Regions from separate parts of the Rahnella sp. AN3-3W3 genome, predicted to be linked through region 4. Evidence: predicted binding sites of a transcription regulator. Region 4 holds the regulator's gene; each other region holds the start of a gene.
What was found. The regulator CRP, encoded in region 4, controls carbon source genes, mostly activating them, when cyclic AMP is high. The targets are predictions, from matches to a motif close to ATGTGANNNNNNTCACAT.

Region 1 (5,807 bases), on a different contig from region 4:
CGTCAGTTCACCTTCGGTAACAATCACATGCTCGATTACGCCAGCTTCATGAGGCGTGGATTCACTGCACCCGCCCGGTTCGAGATCGATAACAAACATGTCCATGCGCAACGTGGTGTCGTAGGGAAATAACGGCACGACGCGCATTCCTGAGGTTTGACTGTTGAAGGTGGTCAGCAAGCCGTGGCGATGCAACGCGGCTGACTGCTCAGGCGGCGTTTCAAGAAATTCCGAAAACGATACATTCAGGCCGCTGGCGATTTTCCACAATGTCGCCACCGTCGGGCTGGATTCGCCACGCTCAATTTGCCCGAGCATCGCCTTACTGACACCGGTTTTTTCTGCCGCCTGAGTGAGACTCCAGCCGCGTTCGCTGCGAACGGCCTTAAGCTGGCGGCCAATATGGCGGGTGATTTCCTGCATGGTATCTCCTCTGCGACGATGATCGTTCATCGCCATTGTGCGTTATAACGCACAGTGATATCTTGAGCGCATCCGATGTGCGCTATAACGCACAACAGCATACCGCCAGCGTCCGCTAACCAGAAGGATTTTCACCCATGGCCTCGCGTTTTAGTTTGCAGGATTTAACTTTTTCGGCGGTAATCGCCGGATTTGTCGCGGTTTTAGTCGGTTATACCAGCTCGGCGGCGATTATCTTTCAGGCAGCGGAAGCGGCGGGCGCCAGCGTGGCGCAAATCGGTGGCTGGCTGAGTATGCTCGGCCTGGGAATGGGCGTTACCAGTATTGGGCTGTCGCTGTATTACCGCACGCCGGTCGTCACCGCCTGGTCAACACCCGGCGCGGCGCTGCTTGTCACCAGCCTGCCCGGCACCTCGCTGAATGAGGCGATTGGCGTGTTTATTTTTGCCACCGGGCTTATCCTGCTGTGCGGCGTGACCGGCCTGTTTGCCCGGCTGATGCATTACATTCCGCAGGCACTTTCTGCCGCCATGCTCGGCGGCATTCTGCTGCGTTTCGGGCTAAACGCGTTTACCTCGCTGCAAAGTAATTTCGCCCTCGCGGGCAGCATGTGTCTGGTGTATCTGCTGGCGAAACGTGCCCTGCCGCGCTATGCGGTGGTGCTCGCGCTGGCCGCCGGGCTGATCGTCGCCGGATTGCAGGGCGATATTGCGCTGCACGGCCAGACGCTGACCTTCGCGGCGCCGGAGTTTGTCATGCCGCATTTCACGCTTTCCTCGATTATCGGCATCGGTATTCCGTTCTTTGTCGTAACGATGGCTTCACAAAACGCACCGGGGATCGCCACCCTGAAAGCGCACGGCTATCACCTGCCCGTTTCTCCATTGATTACCTGGACGGCGCTGACGGCGTTAGTTTTAGCACCGTTTGGCGGTTTTACCGTCTGTATCGCCGCCATTACCGCCGCAATTTGTATGGGCGAGGATATTCATCCTGATCCGAAAAAACGTTATATGGCGGCGGTGGCGGCAGGCATTTTCTATCTGATCGCAGGCGTGTTTGGCGGGTCCATCGGCATGGTCTTTACCGCGCTGCCGGAAGCGCTGATCCACTCCATCGCCGGGCTGGCGTTGCTCGGCACCATTGCGGGCAGCTTGTACCGCGCACTGGAAAACGAAAAGCAGCGCGATGCGGCAATCATCACCTTTCTGATCACCGCGTCCGGCGTCACGCTGCTGGGTATCGGTTCGGCATTCTGGGGGCTGGCGGGCGCGTAATTACGCATCTGATCCTGAGTATTCCGGCGCGAAACCGGGATAAATCCGCCGGGAAAGGTTGAGTCCGTTCAAGTTCTGGGTAACAGGTTTTCGTAACACGGCGCAAAGTGACGACGATCACATTTTCTGACCGGCAAACCCTTTTTACTGGGCGCAATCAGGCCCTTTAAAGAGCGAGAATTCCATGACTATTGCCACACAATCCTGCGTCGTGACCGGGAAAAAAGACGTTTCGGTGATCGACCAGACTATCGACTACACCGGCCAGGGCACGCTGGTAAAAATTACCCGCGGCGGGATCTGCGGTTCCGATCTGCATTACTACGAACACGGTGCGGTGGGCGATTTCAAAGTGCGTGAGGCGATGGTGCTCGGGCATGAAGTGGTTGGTGTGGTGGAGAAATCGGATAACCCAGATTTGCAGCCCGGCCAGAAAGTGGCGCTTAACCCGAGTAAGCCGTGCAAGGCCTGCAAATATTGCCTGTCCGGCGATGAAAACCAGTGCACCACCATGAAATTCTTCGGCAGCGCGATGTATTTCCCGCACATCAACGGCGCGTTCACGCAGTACAAAATCGTCGACAGCGCCCAGTGCATTCCTTACGACAATCAGGTCAGCGACCGTCTGATGGTGTTCGCCGAACCGCTGGCTGTCGCCATTCATGCCGTGAACCAGGCGGGTGATATTCATGGCAAAACCGTGTTTGTGTCCGGCGTCGGCCCGATTGGCTGCTTAATCGTGCTGGCGGCGAAAGCCAAAGGCGCAGCGCAAATCGTGGTGACTGACCCGAGTGAACGCTGCCGGACGCTGGCACTGGCTGTGGGCGCAAGCAAAGCGCTGGATGCCGCACAGGGCGATTTCAGCGAATATCAGGCAGAGAAAGGCTTCTTCAATGTGGCCTTTGACGCTTCAGGCCATCCTTCATCCATCCGCCGCTGTCTGGAAGTGACCCGCGCACGCGGCACGCTGGTGCAGGTCGGCATGGGACCGGTAGTGAATGAATTCCCGCTGATGATGCTGATTGCCAAAGAAATTAACTGGGTCGGCAGCTTCCGCTTCACTGAAGAATTCAACACGGCAGTGGAATGGCTGGCGAATAAAACCGTTGATCCGATGCCGTTGCTGTCGGCGGAATTCCCGCAGGAAAGTCTGGTGGAAGCGCTGGACTACGCGATGGATAAATCCATAGCGTCGAAAGTGCAGCTGGTTTTCTAGTTCAGTATGCAACGACACTCACAATATTAAAACATCGTTTCATTTTATGATGTTCTCTGATTTTTATCCTCAGAGGACATTTGCATTATGGTAAAGGACAACGCGAAAAAGCAGGTCGCACTGCTGCTGGCCGACGGATTTGAAGAAGGCGAAGCCGTGATTGTGCTCGATATTCTCGAGCGGCTGGAGATTCAGGTCACCACGCTGGCATGTCAGAAAAGCCTGACGTTGCGCACCTATCACGGCATTCAGATGCAGGCCAATGAATTGCTGTCTGCGCAGGGTGACCGTTTATTCGATGCCGTCGTCATGCCCGGCGGGCCGGAAGGCTCAGTGGCGCTGGCGGCCAGCAAAGAAGTGGTGGAGTTTGTGCGACGTCACGATGAGGCCGGTAAACTGATTTGCCCGCTGTGCTCTGCTGCCGCGCGCGTACTCGGCGGAAACGGTCTGCTGAAAGGCCGCCGTTATGTGTGTTCCGGCGATTTATACAAAGACGTAAAAGACGGCGTTTACGTCAATCAGTCCTTTGTGGAAGACGGCAACCTGCTGAGCGGTAAAGGATTAGGGCTGGCGTTCGATTTTGCTTTCCAGCTGGCGTACCGCCTGACCGGCGACGCTGAAACCACCAATTTCCAGGCCGATCATATCGATTATCACCACTGGCGCGCCGACCAGAAGCTTTGATCAACATGCTGTGATTAAACGCTGACAGCGGCGGATAACGAAGGTCGTCCGCCGCTGTCAGTATTATGTCCGTTTTTGGCATTCTCCCTTCTCTCTTTCAGGCGCACACTGACTTCACACTCACCAGATGGAGTCCGAAAATGACACACAGCGCCCTGCTAAACATCGACGTTCAGCGCTCATTCGAGCACAAAGATTTCTGGCAGCAGAATGATTTACCGGCTTTCAGCGCAGCATTAACCCGCCTGATCGACGGCTGTCAGACCCGCAATGTGCCGGTCATCGACGTGTTTCACGTCAATCCTGACGGCGTGTTCTCGCTGGAGTCCGGCCTGGTGACACCGATGTCTTTTCTGAGTCATCAGCCGCAACATGTGGTGCATAAACACGTCCACAATTCCCTGACCGAGTCCGGCCTCGACGGCTGGCTGCGCGAAAATGGCATCACGCATCTGATCATCGCCGGAATGCGCACCGAACAGTGTTGCGAAACGACGGCACGCGTGGCCTCCGATCTGGGCTACACAGTGACTTTTGTCACCGAAGCGACGCTAACCTTCCCGATGACCCACGCCAGCGGCGTCACGCTGAGCGCGCACGACATCAAATTGCGTACCGAGCTGGTTCTCGCCGACCGCTTTGCCACCATTTCCGACGTGACCGGTGCGCTGGCGGAACTCGACCGCGCTGTGTGAAGATAGCGTTTTCCCCTGCGGACGGATAAAGCACTATGCAACGAAATGTCTACTTTGTGACGCTCCCCGGCGTGATGTCTTTGGATCTGACCGGTCCGGCAGAAGCGCTGCGCCTTGCCGGGCAATTCCACCTGCATTACATCGGACCGCAGGCGGAAGTTGTAATGTCGACCGGCCTGACGGTCAGCCATTTGCAACCGCTGCCAGAAAGTCTGCCCGCAGGCAGTATTCTGATCATGCCGGGCGTGGCGGAATCCACCGAAAACTTCGCCTCGCCGGTCGCGCAAATAGCCTGCGACTGGCTGCATCAGCAGAAAGGCGCCATTGAGGCGGGGGATTTAACACTGGTGTGTATCTGTTCCGGCAGCCTGCTGGCCGGGAAAGCCGGGCTGCTCGACGGCTATCAGTGCACCACGCACCACGACGTGATCGACCGTTTACGCCAGCAGGTACCCGCCGCGCAGGTGAAGGATAACCGGATATTTGTCGAAGACCGCTCAGTGCTGACCAGCGCAGGCATCAGCGCCGGTATCGATCTGGCGCTGCATCTGATCGCCACACATCTGGGGCCGCAGGCCGCGCTGGATGTCGCCCGCGAAATGGTGGTGTATTTCCGCCGTGGCGGCGATGACCCGCAACTTTCTCCATGGCTGCGTTATCGCAATCACCTGCATCCCGCCGTACACCGCGCGCAAAACCTGATGGCCGCCGAACCCGAATCCGCCTGGCAGGTTGAGGACGTCGCCGCAAAGGCACACATCAGCAGCCGTCACCTCACCCGTTTGTTCCGCCAGCATCTGGGGATCAGCGTGCGCGACTACCACGAGCAACTGCGCATCGCCATCGCCCAACAACGCCTGCAACAAGGCGCAGGCATTGAAAAAGCCGCACTCGCCGCCGGATTCTCGTCCGCAAGGCAGTTCAGACGGGCGCAGGAAAGATGGTGCTAAAGGTGTCAGCTCACCCAATTTCGCCGGTCAATTTTCCCCAGTCCCATCGCCAGTAATAAACCACCGCCCAGCCCGCAGGCAAAGAGATACGCGATATTCAGCAGCGGATACTGCGGGAAATCCAGATGCTGGCTGCGCAGGCCGATGATGATTAACGCATGAAAGCCGTAGATCGCCAGTGAATGGCGGGAGATCAGCGCAAATCCCGGCAGGATGCGTTGCGCCAGCGCGTTTTTGAAAACCACAAACAGCGACATCGCGGAGATAAACACCAGCGGACCGCTGTAGACGTAAAAGGTGTCGGCGAAATTCTGGTTAATCTGCATCTGCCGGTAAGTGCCCGTGGCAATCGCCAGCGTGCTTAGGATGAACATGACACTGGCGGCCAGTGTGACCGGCGTTTTTTCGGTATTAAGCTGGCTGATGGCGCGCCCCATCAGGGCATACAATACGTAATAGAAGGTGTCGCCGCTGATATACAAATCCAGCGGCAGAAGATGGATTTTCTGCCACGTCACGACCGGCAGCTGGGGATTTGCCAGCACACCGAGCAACATTCCGG
Region 2 (5,807 bases), on a different contig from region 4:
TCCCGTTGGAAACGTACAGGTTGCCGATGATGTTCATCGGAATATAAACGGTTTGCAGATCTGACTGACGGGTAAACGGCAGGGCGCAGATACCACGATCAGGATTGCCGGATTGCAGGTCGATCAGATCACTGGCAACCAGTTCTTTCTCAGCGTCATAAAAATCGTGCAGGCGTTCATCCAGAATGCCAGCTGGCAGGCTGTCATCTTCCGGCAGCGGGAACCACTTCTCATTCGGATAGTGGACGAAATCGCCATTGGCGATGTCTTTGCCAAGATAGAAATCCGCGAAGAAATAGTTAGTCGACAGACGTTCAAAATATTCACCCAGAGCAGAAGCCAGTGCGGCTTTTTTGCTGGCGCCTTTACCGTTGGTGAAGCACAGCGGGCAGTCGCGGTCGCGAATGTGCACTGACCAGACGTGGGGAACCGGATTCAGCCAAGAAGCTTCTTCGATATTAAAGCCGAGATCGGTGAGTTTTTGTTGGAAGCGGGAAATGGAGTCTTCCAGCGCCGCGTCTTTACCAGGAATAAAAGTTTGCGTCATTGAGTTCACTTTTGAGCGTGCTAAAAACGCGCAATGATACGGGGTTTTACGTATTAGCTCCATGTATTCGTGTTAAGAATGTAATCGCGTTGTAACGCGCTAAGCTTGTCTGTAAATCCGCGGTCCGTAAGCCGCTGTTTTCACTTCCCGTGAGGCATCTATGCAGGCTTTTGATATCAAACGTATGACACTGGATAAGTTCCCTCTGGAGTATCTGGGAGAGGTAACATTCCGCTGTTTTTTCATCTTTGTAGTGGTGTTTATATTTCTGAAACTCACCGGGCGTCGCGGGGTCAACCAGCTTTCTTTATTCGAAGTGGTGATTATTCTGACGCTGGGCTCTGCGGCCGGTGACGTCACTTTCTATGATGATGTACCTTTGCTGCCGGTGTTTGCGGTCTTCTTCTCCATCCTGCTGCTTTACCGTCTTTCTACCTGGTTGATGGATAAAAGCCGCCATTTTCAGAACTGGATGGAAGGAAAACCGCTGATCATTATTCGCGACGGTATGTTCGAGTGGGAAACCATGGCGAGGGAAAATATTACCAAAGGCGAGTTTTATATGGAGTTGCGCCAAAAAGGTGTCGAACATCTTGGACAGGTCCGGCTGGCTTTTCTGGAAGCCAATGGCGGCCTGAGCGTTTACTTCCGTCAGGATGGCGATGTAGAGCCGGGGTTGCCGGTTTTACCCGAAGATTATATCGATATCGAAACCCTGATGATGACCAGCGGGCTCTATGCCTGCCATCGGTGCAGCCTGATTAAGTCATTCAAAGTAGGGGAAAAAGCCAGCTGCCCGCGGTGTCAGAATATCAACTGGGTGAGGGCACTGAGCACTGTGCGAGTGTGAACATATAATCCTGTTAAATCAGCTTTCCAGGGAGTAAATAACCTTGTGACGCAGATCTCAACGCGCTTTATCAGGTCATGAGGAATAACCGTTACAGATGGCTTGTTTCCAATAATAAAACCGGTAAATTAAAGGCAACTATGTGGCTGTCTCAGAGAAGTGGTGAGGGGAAATGACTCAGGTTTATAATTTTAGTGCAGGTCCGGCAATGATCCCGGCTGAAGTGTTGCGTCGTGCGGAACAGGAACTTTGTAACTGGCACGGACTGGGTACCTCGGTGATGGAAATCAGTCACCGCAGTAAAGAGTTTATCCAGGTTGCTGAAGAGTCCGAAAAGGATATCCGTGATCTGCTGAATATTCCCTCGAACTACAAAGTGCTCTTTTGCCACGGTGGCGCACGCGCGCAATTTGCTGCTGTGCCGATGAACCTGCTGGGTGATAAATCCACAGCCGATTATATTGATGGTGGTTACTGGGCTCACAGCGCAGTCAACGAAGCGAAAAAATATTGCACACCGAATGTTATTGATGTCACGACGACCGTTGACGGTAAACGTGGCATTCTGCCAATGAATGAATGGAAGCTGAATGCAGATTCTGCCTACGTTCATTACTGCCCGAATGAAACTATCGATGGTATCGCTATCGACGAAATGCCTGATTTTGGTGACAAAATCGTCGTTGCGGATTACTCATCCTGCATTCTCTCCCGCCCGATTGATGTCAGCCGTTTTGGTGTGATTTATGCCGGCGCGCAGAAAAACATCGGTCCTGCCGGCCTGACACTGGTTATCGTTCGCGAAGACTTGCTGGGTAAAGCGCGCACTGAATTGCCTTCCATTCTTGATTATACCGTGCTGGCTGAGAACGACTCTATGTTCAATACCCCGCCGACCTTCGCGTGGTATTTGTCAGGCATGGTGTTCAAGTGGCTGAAAGAGCAAGGTGGTCTGCGTGAAATGGAAAAACGCAACCGCGCGAAAGCCGAACTGTTGTATGGTGCTATCGACCGTACCGGTTTCTACCGTAACCCGGTCGCTGCGGAAAACCGTTCGTGGATGAACGTTCCTTTCCAGATGGCTGATGCTTCTCTGGACAAACTGTTCCTGGATCAGGCGCAGGAAGCTGGTCTGCAGGCATTGAAAGGCCACCGTGTGGCTGGTGGTATGCGTGCATCTATTTATAATGCGATGCCGATTGAAGGCGTGAAAGCACTGACCGACTTCATGGCAGAGTTTGAAAAACGCCACGGCTAAGCGTGCTGGCTTTCGGGCCCGCAGAATGCTTAAGTAAGTAGCCTTAAAAATGACCCCGGCTCAATGTCCGGGGTCATTTTATGAAAAGAAGAATTGGAGAAAGAGTGGAATCCCTGACATTACAACCCGTTGCGCTGGTTAACGGCAGCATCAATTTACCTGGCTCAAAAAGTGTTTCCAACCGCGCACTTTTACTGGCTGCTTTTGCACAGGGCACTACCCGCCTGACTAACCTGCTCGACAGCGACGATGTTCGCCATATGCTCACCGCACTGACGCAACTGGGCGTTACGCATCGTTTATCGGCGGATCGTACCGAATGCGAAATTGATGGTCTGGGCCACGCTTTTTCCAACGCTAAAGGTCTGGAACTTTTTCTGGGCAATGCGGGCACCGCAATGCGTCCGCTGGCTGCGGCGTTATGTCTTGGCGAACAAGATGTCGTGCTGACCGGCGAGCCGCGTATGAAAGAGCGTCCGATCGGTCATCTGGTGGATGCACTTCGTCAGGGTGGCGCGCAGATTGATTATCTGGAGCAGGAAAATTATCCGCCGCTGCGTCTGCGCGGTGGTTTTAGTGGTGGCGACGTCAGTGTTGATGGCAGCGTTTCCAGCCAGTTCCTGACTGCGCTGTTAATGACAGCTCCGCTGGCAGACAACGACACGACGATTCAGATTAAAGGTGATCTGGTTTCCAAACCTTATATCGACATCACCCTTAACCTGATGAAAACATTCGGTATTGAAGTGGAAAACCACCAGTATCAGAAATTCAGCATCAAAGGTCGTCAGCAATATGTGTCCCCGGGTTCTTATCTGGTCGAAGGCGATGCGTCTTCCGCGTCCTATTTCCTGGCCGCAGCTGCGATCAAAGGCGGCACGGTTCGCGTGACCGGTATCGGCAAAAACAGTATGCAGGGCGATATTCGTTTTGCCGATGTGCTGGAAAAAATGGGCGCAACCATTCACTGGGCTGATGACTACATTGAATGTACCCGTGGCGAGCTGAAAGGCATCGACATGGACATGAACCATATTCCAGATGCTGCGATGACCATTGCTACCGCCGCATTGTTTGCCGAAGGCCCGACGACGCTGCGTAATATCTATAACTGGCGCGTTAAAGAAACCGATCGTCTGGCGGCAATGGCGACAGAATTGCGTAAAGTCGGTGCGACGGTCGAAGAGGGCGAAGATTATATTCGCGTTGAACCGCCTAAATCTCTGAAGTTTGCTGAGATCGGAACCTATAATGATCACCGCATGGCGATGTGTTTCTCGCTGGTGGCGTTATCGGATACACCGGTGACTATTCTGGACCCGAAATGCACGGCGAAAACATTCCCGGACTATTTTGAACGTCTGGCAGGAATCAGCACTCTGGCATAGTCTTTCACTGTGAATGCCACTGAGCGAACGGACATCACACGATGTCCGTTTTTTTTGTTATCAGGCTCAGAACCGTCCGCTTTTTAGGCAACTGAAAAATGTGGGGTAACAGTTGTCGTAAAGGCAGCGTATAATGCCGCTCCTGAATTAGTCCTGTGAGACTAATGAAGCGGGTATACCCCACCGAAAGGAGACAAAAATGACGGCTTTAGCCCCGGTAATCACCGTTGATGGCCCAAGTGGTGCAGGTAAAGGTACGTTGTGCAAGGCACTGGCCGAAGCCTTTAACTGGCATCTGCTCGATTCCGGCGCGATTTACCGCGTATTAGCGCTGGCGGCTTTGCATCATCAGGTTGATATTGTCTCAGAAGAGGCGCTCGTTCCGCTTGCCGCACATCTCGATGTTCGTTTTGTGGCTCAGGATGGGCAGTTACACGTTATTTTAGAAGGTGAGGATGTTACCAACGAAATCCGCACCGAAACCGTTGGGAATACGGCGTCTCAGGCGGCGGCATTTCCCCGCGTTCGTGAAGCATTATTGCGCCGGCAGCGCGCATTCCGCGATACACCGGGTCTGATTGCCGATGGTCGCGATATGGGCACCGTGGTTTTCCCTGATGCCCCTGTAAAGATATTTCTGGATGCCAGTTCCGAAGAGCGCGCAAACAGAAGAATGCTACAGTTGCAGGAAAAAGGCTTTAGTGTTAACTTTGAACGGCTTTTAGCCGAGATCAAAGAACGCGATGATCGTGATCGTAATAGATCTATTGCGCCTTTAGTGGCTGCTTCCGATGCGTTATTGCTGGATTCAACCAGCATGTCCATCGACGAAGTCATCGAAAAAGCGCTGGCTTATGCCACAGAAATTCTAGGATTGCCGCAAAAACAAACCCGGTAATCGAGCCGTAATCTGGTGCTGAAGAATATTCAGTGCCAGTTTTGGCTATAGTTTTTTTTAACCTCGCCGCAAGGATCTGTAGCGGGGCATTTGAAACAACCCCATCCAGCAGGAAGCCAGATGGACGTTAAACTTAAGAACCTAAAGATTATCAACATGACTGAATCTTTTGCTCAACTCTTTGAAGAATCCTTAAAAACAATCGAAACCCGTCCTGGTTCCATCGTTCGTGGTGTTGTTGTGTCAATCGACAAAGATATCGTACTGGTTGACGCCGGTCTGAAATCTGAGTCTGCAATCCCGGCAGAACAATTCAAAAACGCACAGGGCGAACTGGAAATCCAGGTTGGCGACGAAGTTGATGTTGCGCTGGACGCTGTTGAAGACGGCTTCGGTGAAACTCTGCTGTCCCGTGAAAAAGCTAAACGTCATGAAGCTTGGATCACGCTGGAAAAAGCTTACGAAGAATCTGCAACTGTTACCGGTGTTATCAACGGTAAAGTTAAAGGCGGTTTCACTGTTGAGCTGAACGGTATCCGTGCGTTCCTGCCAGGTTCACTGGTAGACGTTCGTCCTGTTCGCGACACGCTGCATCTCGAAGGCAAAGATCTTGAGTTCAAAGTCATCAAACTGGACCAGAAACGCAACAACGTTGTTGTTTCCCGTCGTGCAGTAATTGAGTCTGAGAACAGCGCAGAGCGCGATCAGCTGCTGGAAAACCTGCAGGAAGGCATGGAAGTTAAAGGTATCGTTAAGAACCTCACTGACTACGGTGCATTCGTTGATCTGGGCGGCGTTGACGGCCTGCTGCACATCACTGACATGGCCTGGAAACGCGTTAAGCACCCAAGCGAAATCGTTAATGT
Region 3 (5,807 bases), on a different contig from region 4:
AAGTCAGCACCGTTATGCCGAAGTGGAAACGTTGCTGGTGCGCGCCGAAAGTGAAATGCAGCAGCGCAATATCGTCATGGAACAGGAACTCGCGGCGGAATTTGATGCCCTGCGGGCGCAGGTGGCGATTAACGATGGCCGTCAGGATGAGGCGGAAAAACTGGCCGCCGACGCCCTGAAATATCTGCCGTATGAAAGCTATTACAGCCGGATTGTGGCGACCTCGGTCACCGGCGAAATCCAGCACTGCAAAGGCGATCTGACCCGCGCTTTGCCGCTGATGCAACAAACAGAACAGATTGCCCGCCGCTATGAAGCTTATCACTATGCGTTATGGGCATTGCTGCAACAGAGTGAAATCCTGATTGCGCAGGGCTTTTTGCAGGCTGCGTTTGAGATGCAGGATCGCGCTTTTGAACTGGTGCGTGAACAGCATCTGGAACAGCTGCCGATGCACGAATTTTTGCTGCGCCTGCGCTCGCAATTACTGTGGTCATGGTCGCGGCTCGATGATGCCGAAGACGCCGCCCGTCAGGGGCTTGACGTGCTGACCAACTTCCAGCCACAGCAGCAGTTGCAGTGTCTGGCAATGCTGGCAAAATGCTCCCTCGCCCGCGGTCAGCTCGATAACGCACATCACCATCTGCAACGCTGTGAAAGCCTGCTCAAAACCGGTCAGTATCACATCGACTGGCTGACCAATACCGATAAACCAAGGGTGATTTACTGGCAGATGATCGGCGACAAAGCCGCTGCCAGCCAGTGGCTGCAACAGGCGCGTAAACCCGATATGGCAGACAACCATTTCCAGCAAGGCCAGTGGCGTAATATCGCCCGTGTGCAGATTTTGCTGGAACAGTTTGATGAAGCCGAGGTGGTGCTCGATGAGCTGAATCAGAATGCGCGTCAGTTGCGCCTGACCAGCGATCTCAACCGCAATCTGCTGCTCAGCAATCTGCTTTACTGGCATACCGGCCGTAAAAATGATGCGCAGCGGGTGTTGATCGAAGCGCTGGGGCTGGCGAACCGTACGGGTTTTGTCAGTCATTTCGTCATCGAAGGGGAAATGATGGCGCAGCAGTTGCGTCAGTTGCTGCAACTCAATCTGCTGCCGGAACTGGAACAGCGCCGTGCGCAGCAAATTCTGCGTGAAATTAACCAGCACCATCGTCATAAGTTCGCGCACTTCGACGAAGGGTTCGTCAACAAACTGCTGACCCATCCGCAGGTGCCGGAACTGATCCGCACCAGTCCGCTGACCCAGCGCGAATGGCAGGTTCTCGGGCTGATTTACTCCGGTTACAGCAACGATCAGATCGCCGGTGAACTCGATGTCGCGTCCACCACCATCAAAACGCATATCCGCAACTTGTACCAGAAACTGGGCGTCGCACACCGTCAGGAAGCGGTGCAGCAGGCGCAGCATCTGTTACAGGTCATGGGGTACGGCGCCTGATTCACCGGGTAACTCTCAACGCCCTACCGTTATCGCACCCCACTCTTTTCATAACACATCATCAAAATAAGTTGATGTGTTATGCCTATTTTTCATTAGCGAACATATTTTGCTCAAAAATAAAATCCGGTGATATAATGTGACCGTCGTCACACTATTGTAATTCACCATTTCTTCAGAAAAGCCCGCTGCCAACCTGTTATAACAGCCATCCGGCTGATTTTGGCTTTGTGTAAACGGCTGTAGTGAGTAAGGATTTTATCGATGGGTACTTTAACTGCCGGGATTGTCATGATGCGCTGGGAATTGCTGAGCGCCTTTTTGATGTTCTGCACCAGCCAGCTTAATATTGTTTGCCGGCAGTCCAGCCGCAATACCATGGCCTTTGTTTGCAGCGGTCTCGGCCTGACCGTAACCTGTTTCTTCGTCATGAGCCTGATGGGCATGAATTATGATGCCGCCGCCGTCGCGCAGTTCTGGGCAAACACGAAAGACGTTTTCTTTGATGTGATGAGCAAAACCCCGACCGATATGTCTTATTACTATTAATCCGATTCGCTCACCGCGAGTCGTTGAGAACAGATGAAAGAAAGGCAGAACATGATGTTCTGCCTTTTTTATTGCCCTGATAATGAACATTCAGGCCAGCTTGCTGATTATTTGTTCACCTGCATATCATTTAATCCTAAATTTAGAAAAATGCGTGGCGTATCTGAGGTCTTTTTGTACGTGAGTTTCTGATTACCTGTAAATTGCAGTCTGCTCCGCAATGTAAAACGATATTGTGCGCAGGGCATAAACTATTCATTGCTAATAGTTGAAGGGTCGTATTAGATTCTCACCCATACTTTTCTTAGAATGATCATTGCTTTTTTTGCTTCAGGCTGCTGAATTTTCACCGGTTTGGCACCCCCTGCTTATGGCTGAAGGAATTCCGATGAATACGCATCACGTGCTTGGCGCGTTAGTGTTACTGGTAAGTTCTGCTTCTTCGCTCGCCGTCGAAACGACGGGCATTCCCCAGGATCAGGTAAAAGAGCGCAATGCGTTTATTGCTGACCTGATGAAAAAAATGACCATTGATGAAAAAATCGGTCAGCTGAATCTGGTCACTGTGGGGCCGGACTATCAGAAAGAAGCCATTATGGCTGACATCCGCGCCGGTAAAGTCGGTGGCGTGTTTAATACCGTCACTAAACCTGATATTCGCCGCATGCAGGATCAGGTCAAAGAAAGCCGCCTGAAGATCCCACCGTTTTATGCCTATGACGTGGTGCATGGTCAGCGCACTATTTTCCCTATCAGCCTTGGCCTTGCCGCCAGCTGGGATATGCAGGCCGTCAACACCAGCGCACGTATTTCCGCACTGGAAACCGCAGCAGATGGCCTGAATATGACCTTCTCGCCAATGGTCGATATTACCCGTGATCCGCGCTGGGGCCGTGTCTCCGAAGGTTTTGGCGAAGACACCTACCTGACGTCCCGCCTGGCACATGAAATGGTGACGGGTTATCAGGGTAAAGACCCTTCCGCACCCTACGCCGTGATGGCTAACGTCAAACACTACGCGCTGTACGGCGCGGTGGAAGGCGGTCGCGAATACAACACCGTGGACATGAGCCTGACACGCATGTTTAACGATTACATGCCACCGTATAAAGCGGCGGTAGATGCCGGTGCTGGTGGCGTGATGGTTGCCCTCAACAGTGTTAACGGCGTTCCCGCGACGTCAAATACCTGGTTGCTGAAAGATATTCTGCGCGATGACTGGCAGTTCAAAGGTCTGACAGTGAGTGACCACGGCGCTATTGGCGGTCTGGTCAAACACGGCGTGGCCGAAGATGATCGTCAGGCGGCTGCGATGGCGCTGAAAGCCGGTGTCGATATGGACATGGCCGACAATATGTACGGTAAGTATCTGAAAGGATTGCTCGCCGACGGTCTGGTGAGTCAGCAGGATATTGACCGTGCCGTGCGTGACGTTCTGGCCGCCAAATGGGACATGGGGCTGTTTGTCGATGAATACCGTCATTTAGGTCCGCAGTCGAGCGACCCGGCGGACACCAATGCCGAAAGCCGTCTGCACCGCACCGAAGCCCGCGAAGTCGCGCGCACGTCCCTCGTGTTGCTGAAAAACACCAACGAGACGCTGCCATTACAGAAAAAAGGCACCATTGCCGTGATTGGCCCGCTGGCTGACAGCAAACGCGATGTGATGGGCAGCTGGTCTGCCGCCGGTAAAGCCGCTCAGGCCGTGACTGTCTTGCAGGGGATGAAAGATGTCCTCGGTGACAAAGGCACATTGTTATATGCACGCGGTGCTAACATCACCGACGATCAGGGGATGGTCGATTTCCTTAATTCCTACGACAAGCAGGTGATCAACGACCCGCGTAAACCGCAGGACATGATTGATGAAGCGGTGAAAACAGCTGAGAAATCAGATGTCGTGGTGGCGGTGGTGGGTGAAGCGCAGGGTATGGCGCATGAAGCCTCCAGCCGTTCAGATATCAGCATTCCGCAAAGCCAGCGTGACCTGCTCAAGGCGCTGAAAGCCACCGGTAAGCCGCTGGTGATTGTGCTGATGAATGGTCGTCCTCTGACACTGACGTGGGAAAATGACATCTCTGATGCCATGCTGGAAACCTGGTTCGCCGGCACCGAAGGCGGTCACGCGATTGCCGACGTTCTGTTTGGCGATTACAACCCGTCAGGCAAACTGCCGATGACTTTCCCGCGTTCGGTCGGGCAAATTCCTTTGTATAACAGCGTGCTGAATACCGGTCGTCCGTTCAATCCGCAGCATCCGGATAAATACACGACCCGTTATTTCGATATCACCAACGGGCCGCTGTTCCCGTTTGGTTATGGCCTGAGCTACACCCGTTTCAGCGTGTCTGACGTGAACCTTTCATCCACAACCATGGATGCGAAACATCCGCTGACAGCCAGTGTCACGGTGAAAAACACCGGCAAAGTCAGTGGCGCGACGATCGTCCAGCTGTATCTGCAGGATGTCACCGCGTCGATCAGTCGTCCGGTGAAAGAGCTGAAGAACTTTGAGAAGATCACCCTGCAGCCGGGTGAAGAGAAAACCGTGACATTTGCTATCAATGAAAGAGATTTACGTTTCTACAATGACAAGCTGAAATGGGCCTCTGAACCCGGTAAGTTCAACGTATTCGTCGGGTTAGATTCTCAGGATGTGAAGAAAACCAGCTTCCTGCTGAAATAACATATCGGGTCTGAAGCCAGGCCCGATATGTAGTCAGCACGTTCTCTCTCAGGCGGGATCCCGGCAACGGAACCCGCCTGTTCTGAGCAGTAATTTCTGTCCGGTGACTGGATATATAACCGACAGTTGCTAACCTTAAATTCAATGTGTTACGCCTTCCGGCTCTGTATCCGATAGTTGCGGAGCGGTGCGGGTGTGCTGAGCAGAGTAAACTCCGTCTGTGCTGACTATCGCCATGTCGCCACACTGGCGGCGTATAGCGTTCTTTTCGGAGAAACATTCATGGTCGATTCTCAAGATGCGTCCATCCTGTACCTGCATTTTGGTACGCCCCGCCCATACTGGCGAGTGGGTTCTGACAGCAATGCAATGGAGCTGTCCGCAGAGAAAGGCGTTGTTAATGTTGCTATCTCCCTGACCCAATGGCAGGCGGGAAAAATCAGGCAACTGACCGGGATCACCTCAAGTTTCACGCTGGACATCACCCTGTTCGGTTCCCCTGTACGCCTTTATCTCGTCGGCCGGAAAATTGACAGCAAAGCCTGGGCTGGCACGGCATCAGCGTATCAGGACACTGAATCCGTCGCGCACGATCTTGAAGTCGGTCTGACTTTTGCTGAACAGGTGGTTTCCGAAGCCAACTCCGTGATTGTGATCATCGATCAGGAAGGCAAAATCCATCGTTTTAACCGGCTGAGCGAAGAATATACCGGCCTGCGCGAAGAAGATGTCATTGGCCGCAGCGCCTACGATTTATTCATGTCGATGGAAGAAGGTCTGGCGTCGCGCCAGAACATCAACGGTTTTTTTCAGCATCAGCAATCCTACGAAGTCGAACGCTGGATCAATACGGTTAAAGGTCAGCGGCTGTTTCTGTTTCGCAATAAATTCGTCCACAGCGGCAGCGGTAAACAGCAAAAATACCTGATCTGCTCGGGTTCTGACATTACGGACGAGCGCAAAGCGCAGGAACGTCTGCGCGTGCTGGCCAACACCGATCTGGTCACCGGTTTCGCCAACCGTAACGCGTTACAGGAATCTCTGGCCAGAGCCCTTCTCGAGCGCGGCGAAAACAAAGTCGGGCTGATTTATCTGGATCTGGATAACTTCAAAAAG
Region 4 (5,807 bases):
GCCTGCGCCGTCGCTGAAGCCGCACTGGATATCATCAATACGCCAGACGTGCTGGCCGGTATCAACGAGCGTCGCGAGAAATTTATCAGCGCGCTGGAGGCCATCAATCAGAAATATCACATCTTCAGCGAGTTCCGCGGTCAGGGTTTGTTGATTGGCGCTGAGCTTTCCGACGCCTTTAAAAATCGTGCAGGCGAATTCCATGCCGCCGCCGCCGAATTCGGCCTGATGATGCTGGTCGCCGGACCGAACGTCATGCGGTTTGCGCCCTCGCTTGTTATCGACTTCGCGGATATTGAAGAGGGGATGGAAAGGTTTGAGAAAGCGGTGGCAAAGGTCGCAGGCTGAATGCTTCCCTCCCCGCCGGTTAAAACCTAAACCGACTGAGTAAATTTCGGTTTCTCAGTAACGGTTATCACAAGGCCTTTTGCGCCGAAACCGAGCAGAGGGGAAAGGCTTTTCCCCTCTGCACTCCCCTCGCTTTTTTACTGCGCGCTGCCGCAGGCATGACGGACATGTTCTGACGCATCAGTGTGTGGCGCAAAATGTCATCGCTCCGCGATTCCCGAATTTCAGGATTCGAGCCTCAAGTCTCGAACCATTCATTCGGTGCCATTTTTGAGCACGCCAATCAACTTATCTAAAAGATAAAAACGGTCAGCCGTTGAATTTAAGATCTCACGGGCGAATCAGAAATCTTGCTGAACGGAGCGGCCTGAAGACCCAGGGCTTCAGGACCGAGAGAGGGAACCGCGCAGCGGCAAGATTTCCAGCCTGGCACCGCGGTTGCTGAAACATAGCCAGCGAGCGGAGCGCGTGTTGAAAAAGCGAGGAGGAATCCAAAGGAGGAAAAGCACTTTCCTCCTTTGGGCGGTTTCGGCGCAGCGCGTTACGTGATCCCCGTACTTGAGAAACCGAAATATTCGCAATTTCAAAAGCAGTCTGGCTATAAGCCAGTAAAAAGGGGATTTAAAAGGGGCAATCCCCTTCACGTTCACGCCTTCCGCGTCAGCCAGATCCCATGATGTGGTCTCTGCTTCCACGCCAGTGATGAAATAGTATGCATCACGCTGAGATGTGAAATTACACGCCGCAGATGGCGTTCCATCTCGGTCAGTGGCATATCAGGATGCAGTTCCGGTGCATTGATCAGCGTGTTCTCATTGCCCGGTCCGTCATAAAGCAGTCGCTGCTGACAACTCTGCAACGCAATTTCACAGGTCTGTAAATACTCCGTCGCCAGTTTCTCCGGCAGCATGTAATGCTCGCGGGCGAGGATGGTCATCGCGTTGATGTGCTCGACAATGAACTGGCTGTGCGTCACCCACAAGCGCATATCCGCCAGATAATGCGAGTTAAAGCCGGGCTCCTGCATGGCCTGATTCAGTGACGTGAAAAGCTTGTTGTGCGCCTGATTGACCTGCATGCGGGTGTAAGCAAGCTTCGACGTATCCGGGTTTTCTTCAAGCAGTAAGCGGATAGCATCCTGATAGGTTTCCAGCGCCTGGTGGGCGTTCTGGCGCAGTAATCCGCTTTGCCATTGCGGCCACAGCCAGATGGTGCCGCCGAACGCCAGCGCGCAGCCGATCAGTGTATCCACCAGCCGCGGTACCAGAAAATGCACGCCGTTCATCGCCAGCAGTTGCAGGGTATATACCGCCGTCACGGTCATGCCGACCATCGCCAGCCCGTAGTTTTTACGCAGCACCGTATACGACACCAGCGTGACGATCAGCATACACATCAGCGTGATGCCTTCGGGTAATTCCAGCTTCAGCAATCCGGCTGCAATCAGCAATCCGGCCAGCGTGCCCAGCGCACGGTGCTGGATACGCACGCGTGTGGCGTTATAACCGTTCTGACTCACCAGCATGATGGTCAGCAAAATCCAGTAAGGCTTGGGCAGATTAAAGAACAGGCCCAGGCTGCTGCCAATCGCCAGAATGATCCCCAGACGGGCGGCATTGCGCAGGGCGACAGATTTGAAGGAAAGATAGCTTTTCAGCGCAGGCCAGAAGGGTAAACGCGGCTGAGTGTTCATCAGGTCACGTTTGTACAACGGGCGCTGTGTCCGCAGCAGGCGCGCAATGCGGCTGAAGTGGTAGTAGCAAAACTGGCCGACCGGGTTCTCAGGATTGCGCGCGGCGATTTTCTCCAGCGCGGCCAGCTCGTTGGCCATCGTAAACCGTTCGGATAAACGGTGATAAAGAATGTCGTCGGCGATGACCCGCAGACGGGCGGAAATCACCTGCGCATTACGGCGGATAACCGCTTCGGCGTGGCTTTCTTCCACCAGCTTCTGCACTTCTTCCGGCTGATGCAGGCTCACCGTGATGTGCTCCTGCAAATCAAGCGCGACCTGAAAACGTTGAAACAGTCTTTTGTGGTGATGATGATGGCCGTGTTGCGGCAGCATGTGCAGTTGCTGATAGAGCAGGGCAATCAGGTCGATGACCTGCTGCTGTCGCGTCAGCAACGGGGGTAACGCGGTTTCAGGATCGGTGTGTTGCGTCAGCAGGCTGTATTTAGCTTCGAAGTAATCCGCGAGTTGCAGATAGAGCTGACTGAGCGTTTCGCGCATCGGCTGTTCTTCCGATATGCGAAACCACGCCCAGTTAAATAATCCGTACCAGGCCGTACCGGCGGCGAAAAGCACCGGCGCCTGCCATATAGGGCGTACGCCGACCATACTCAGTGTGAAAATGGTCGCCACCAGCGCGCCGGGCAACAGCCGCGCATGCAACGGGCTGATTTCGCCGGTCACGCCAAGCAGTAATGCCAGCGACAACATGATGAGCGGCAGGGGAATGTGCCAGCTTTCCAGCATCACTTGCAGCAGAATGCTGCTCACGGCAAACAGCGTTCCGCCAATTATCAGGCGTTTGAAAAAGCGTTTATGCGGAGTATCGAGGCCCGCGACGTTGCAGCAGGCAGGACAAAGAGAGAACAGCAGCCCCATTTGCAGATTGCCGAACAACCAGCAGATACCAACGGGCAGGCACAACACCAGCGTCTGGCGCAGCGCGTAGTTAACTTCCGGATGGTAAAACAGTCTTCGCCATAGCGTCATGGATAAAGCTTAGCCCATAAAAAAGGCGCGACAGTGTTCTGCCGCGCCGATTTTTAAGGGATTAACGTGTGCCGTAAACGACAATCGTTTTACCGTGTGCCGAGATCAAACTTTGATCTTCAAGCATTTTGAGAATACGTCCGACTGTTTCACGTGAACAACCGACGATTTGGCCGATTTCCTGACGGGTGATCTTGATTTGCATCCCGTCCGGATGGGTCATCGCATCAGGCTGTTTAGCCAGATTAAGCAGAGTTTGAGCGATACGCCCTGTTACGTCGAGGAAGGCCAGGTTGCCGACTTTCTCTGACGTCACTTGCAGACGGTTTGCCATCTGCGCGGAAAGACGCATCAGAATATCCGGGTTAACCTGAATCAGCTGGCGGAATTTTTTATAAGAAATTTCAGCCACTTCACAGGCAGTTTTTGCACGAACCCACGCACTACGTTCCTGACCTTCTTCGAAGAGTCCCAGCTCGCCGATGAAGTCACCTTGGTTAAGGTAGGACAGTATCATTTCTTTGCCTTCTTCATCCTTGATAAGGACAGCAACTGACCCTTTCACGATGTAGTAAAGCGTTTCGGCTTTTTCACCCTGGTGAATCAGCGTACTTTTAGAAGGATACTTATGTATATGACAGTGAGACAGGAACCATTCAAGAGTCGGGTCTGTTTGTGGCTTGCCGAGAACCATTTGCTATTATCCTCTGTTGTTATCGCTGCCCAAAATCACAGGGCTCAGAGTTCCCTGTATGGCACTTCAAAATCCAAAGCGCCCTTTCAGCATATAACTCCCCAGAAATGCTGCAAGCGGGTGTCGGAGTGAAACAGCCTGATTATTGCCGTTATCACCGTGGGTTCTGTTCTTAAACCGCGAAAACCGTCACCGCAATTCACTGGAAAGTATGTTTCGGCTTTGTTTGTAGCACAGGTTTGCAATGCTGTCTTCTGTTGTCTCGCTTCAGCATGATGGCGATCGGGTTACGTTGCCAGATTTTAGGTGAAAGGGTACTCTGGGAGCGGAATTCGACGAGTTTATTCACCGGGAGAATAGTTCATGCACGCACGCGTAAAATGGGTAGAAGGGCTGACGTTTTTAGGCGAGTCAGCGTCAGGCCACCAGATTTCTATGGATGGTAATGCGGGCGATAAAGCACCCAGCCCGATGGAAATGCTGCTGATGTCCGCAGGCGGTTGCAGCGCGATTGATGTGGTGTCTATTTTGCAAAAAGGCCGTAATGACGTGCGTGATTGTGAAGTCAAGCTGACCTCACAACGCCGCGAAGAAGCGCCGCGCCTGTTCACGCACATCAATCTGCATTTTATCGTCACCGGTAAAGATCTCACCGATAAGATTGTCGAACGTGCCGTCAGCCTGTCTGCGGAAAAGTACTGCTCTGTGTCCCTGATGCTCGGCAAAGCGGCTACCATCACGCACAGCTTTGAAGTGATCAGCGTCGAATAAGTTACGACCAGTCATACGCGTGGCACTGGCTGCGCAATAAATCCAAAAATCGCCGCGCGGCAAACGTCAGCGGCGATTTTTGCGAGTAAAGCACGCAATATTCCGCCTGCGGCAGGGTATCGATATTGAGCTCACACAATTTGTCCTGCAATCCAAACGGCGCTTTCATCGCCCGCGCCACAATGGTCAGATAATCAGACTGCAACACCATATTTAGCCCGCACACCACCGAATCTGTATGCACCGGCATTTCCGCTGCCGGCTGATGAAATCCTCCCATCGATACCCTGATTTGCTGGTAATACCCCATATCCGTTTCGGGCAACAGCCAGCGCGCATCCTGTAATTCCTTCAGAGTTGTGGAGCCTGCCAGCGGATGTCCACGCCGGGCGATAACGCAGAAAGGTGCGCTGAACAGTGGCTCACGTACCAGATCTTCCAGCGGAAATCCCGGCCCGGCGGTACCGACCGCGAAATCCAGTTTCCCTTCGCGCAGTGCAGGTAATAACGTGGAAAGTTGCCCTTCTTTGATCAGCAGTTTGGACTGCGGAAACTGCGTCTTAAATTCTCCTGCCAGTCCGGGAAAAACCGTCAGCGCCAGCAGCGATGAAAATCCAATGGCGACGGAGCCCTGCGAATATTGTTCGATCTGGCGAATTTCATCGGCGGCGCGCTCAAGCTCTTCGAGGATAAATTGCATGCGCTGTGCAAATGCCCGGCCCGTTTCGGTCAGCGTCATCCCCTGATTGCCACGCACGATCAGCTGCGTATCGAGCGTTTGTTCCAGTTCACGCAATGTTCTGCTGACCGCCGGTTGGGACTGATTCAACGCCCGCGCCGCGCCGCGAATACTGCCGCTGCGGATAACCTGCTGGAAAACCTTCAGTTGCTGCAATTTCGGCAAATAGCGCATCACGATCCCTATCAGTAAAAAGCATCACCCGCCCAAAAATTGCATCTTATGGTCACGCTGTAAAGCTGATAGCGTCAGGATCGCGAAAAATAATATGTTGTTATTCAGTTGATTACGTGATGCATGTCGCATTTTACGATTCATCCGGCAGTGAGAAAATCTGACGTGGTGATAACAAAAAGGGATATCCGCTATGAAAAGTCGTTCCCTGATGATCTTCCTGCTATTTGTCGGTTATGCCGTGGTGTATATCGATAAAACAGTGATGGGCTTTGCGCTGCTGCCCATCGAGCGCGAATTTAATCTGCAACCTGAACAGCTGGGGTATATCACCGGCATTTTCTTCCTGGCCTATTCGC

Region 1: the regulator CRP is predicted to act here: its motif matches at 1,806-1,823, upstream of idnD (L-idonate 5-dehydrogenase).
Region 2: the regulator CRP is predicted to act here: its motif matches at 1,441-1,458, upstream of serC (3-phosphoserine/phosphohydroxythreonine transaminase).
Region 3: the regulator CRP is predicted to act here: its motif matches at 1,594-1,611, upstream of UC15_RS01195 (YjcB family protein).

The regions. Positions count from the first base shown of each region.
Region 1 covers NZ_JYDG01000118.1:12,369-18,175, forward strand. The annotation lists gene UC15_RS24045 (helix-turn-helix domain-containing protein) at 1-423, opposite strand, end outside; partial or broken gene UC15_RS24050 (benzoate/H(+) symporter BenE family transporter) at 561-1,762, shown strand; gene idnD (L-idonate 5-dehydrogenase) at 1,885-2,916, shown strand; gene UC15_RS24060 (DJ-1/PfpI family protein) at 3,004-3,600, shown strand; partial or broken gene UC15_RS24065 (isochorismatase family protein) at 3,741-4,283, shown strand; gene UC15_RS24070 (GlxA family transcriptional regulator) at 4,331-5,245, shown strand; gene UC15_RS24075 (acyltransferase) at 5,251-5,807, opposite strand, start outside.
Region 2 covers NZ_JYDG01000010.1:100,447-106,253, forward strand. The annotation lists gene ycaO (30S ribosomal protein S12 methylthiotransferase accessory factor YcaO) at 1-547, opposite strand, end outside; gene UC15_RS04635 (DUF421 domain-containing protein) at 708-1,397, shown strand; gene serC (3-phosphoserine/phosphohydroxythreonine transaminase) at 1,570-2,655, shown strand; gene aroA (3-phosphoshikimate 1-carboxyvinyltransferase) at 2,760-4,043, shown strand; gene cmk ((d)CMP kinase) at 4,243-4,941, shown strand; gene rpsA (30S ribosomal protein S1) at 5,098-5,807, shown strand, end outside.
Region 3 covers NZ_JYDG01000002.1:52,741-58,547, forward strand. The annotation lists gene malT (HTH-type transcriptional regulator MalT) at 1-1,456, shown strand, start outside; gene UC15_RS01195 (YjcB family protein) at 1,721-2,005, shown strand; gene bglX (beta-glucosidase BglX) at 2,394-4,691, shown strand; gene pdeR (cyclic di-GMP phosphodiesterase) at 4,974-5,807, shown strand, end outside.
Region 4 covers NZ_JYDG01000040.1:20,741-26,547, reverse strand. The annotation lists gene UC15_RS11755 (aspartate aminotransferase family protein) at 1-348, shown strand, start outside; gene UC15_RS11750 (YccS/YhfK family putative transporter) at 995-3,070, opposite strand; gene crp (cAMP-activated global transcriptional regulator CRP) at 3,132-3,764, opposite strand; gene UC15_RS11740 (OsmC family protein) at 4,128-4,535, shown strand; gene UC15_RS11735 (LysR substrate-binding domain-containing protein) at 4,537-5,448, opposite strand; gene UC15_RS11730 (MFS transporter) at 5,642-5,807, shown strand, end outside.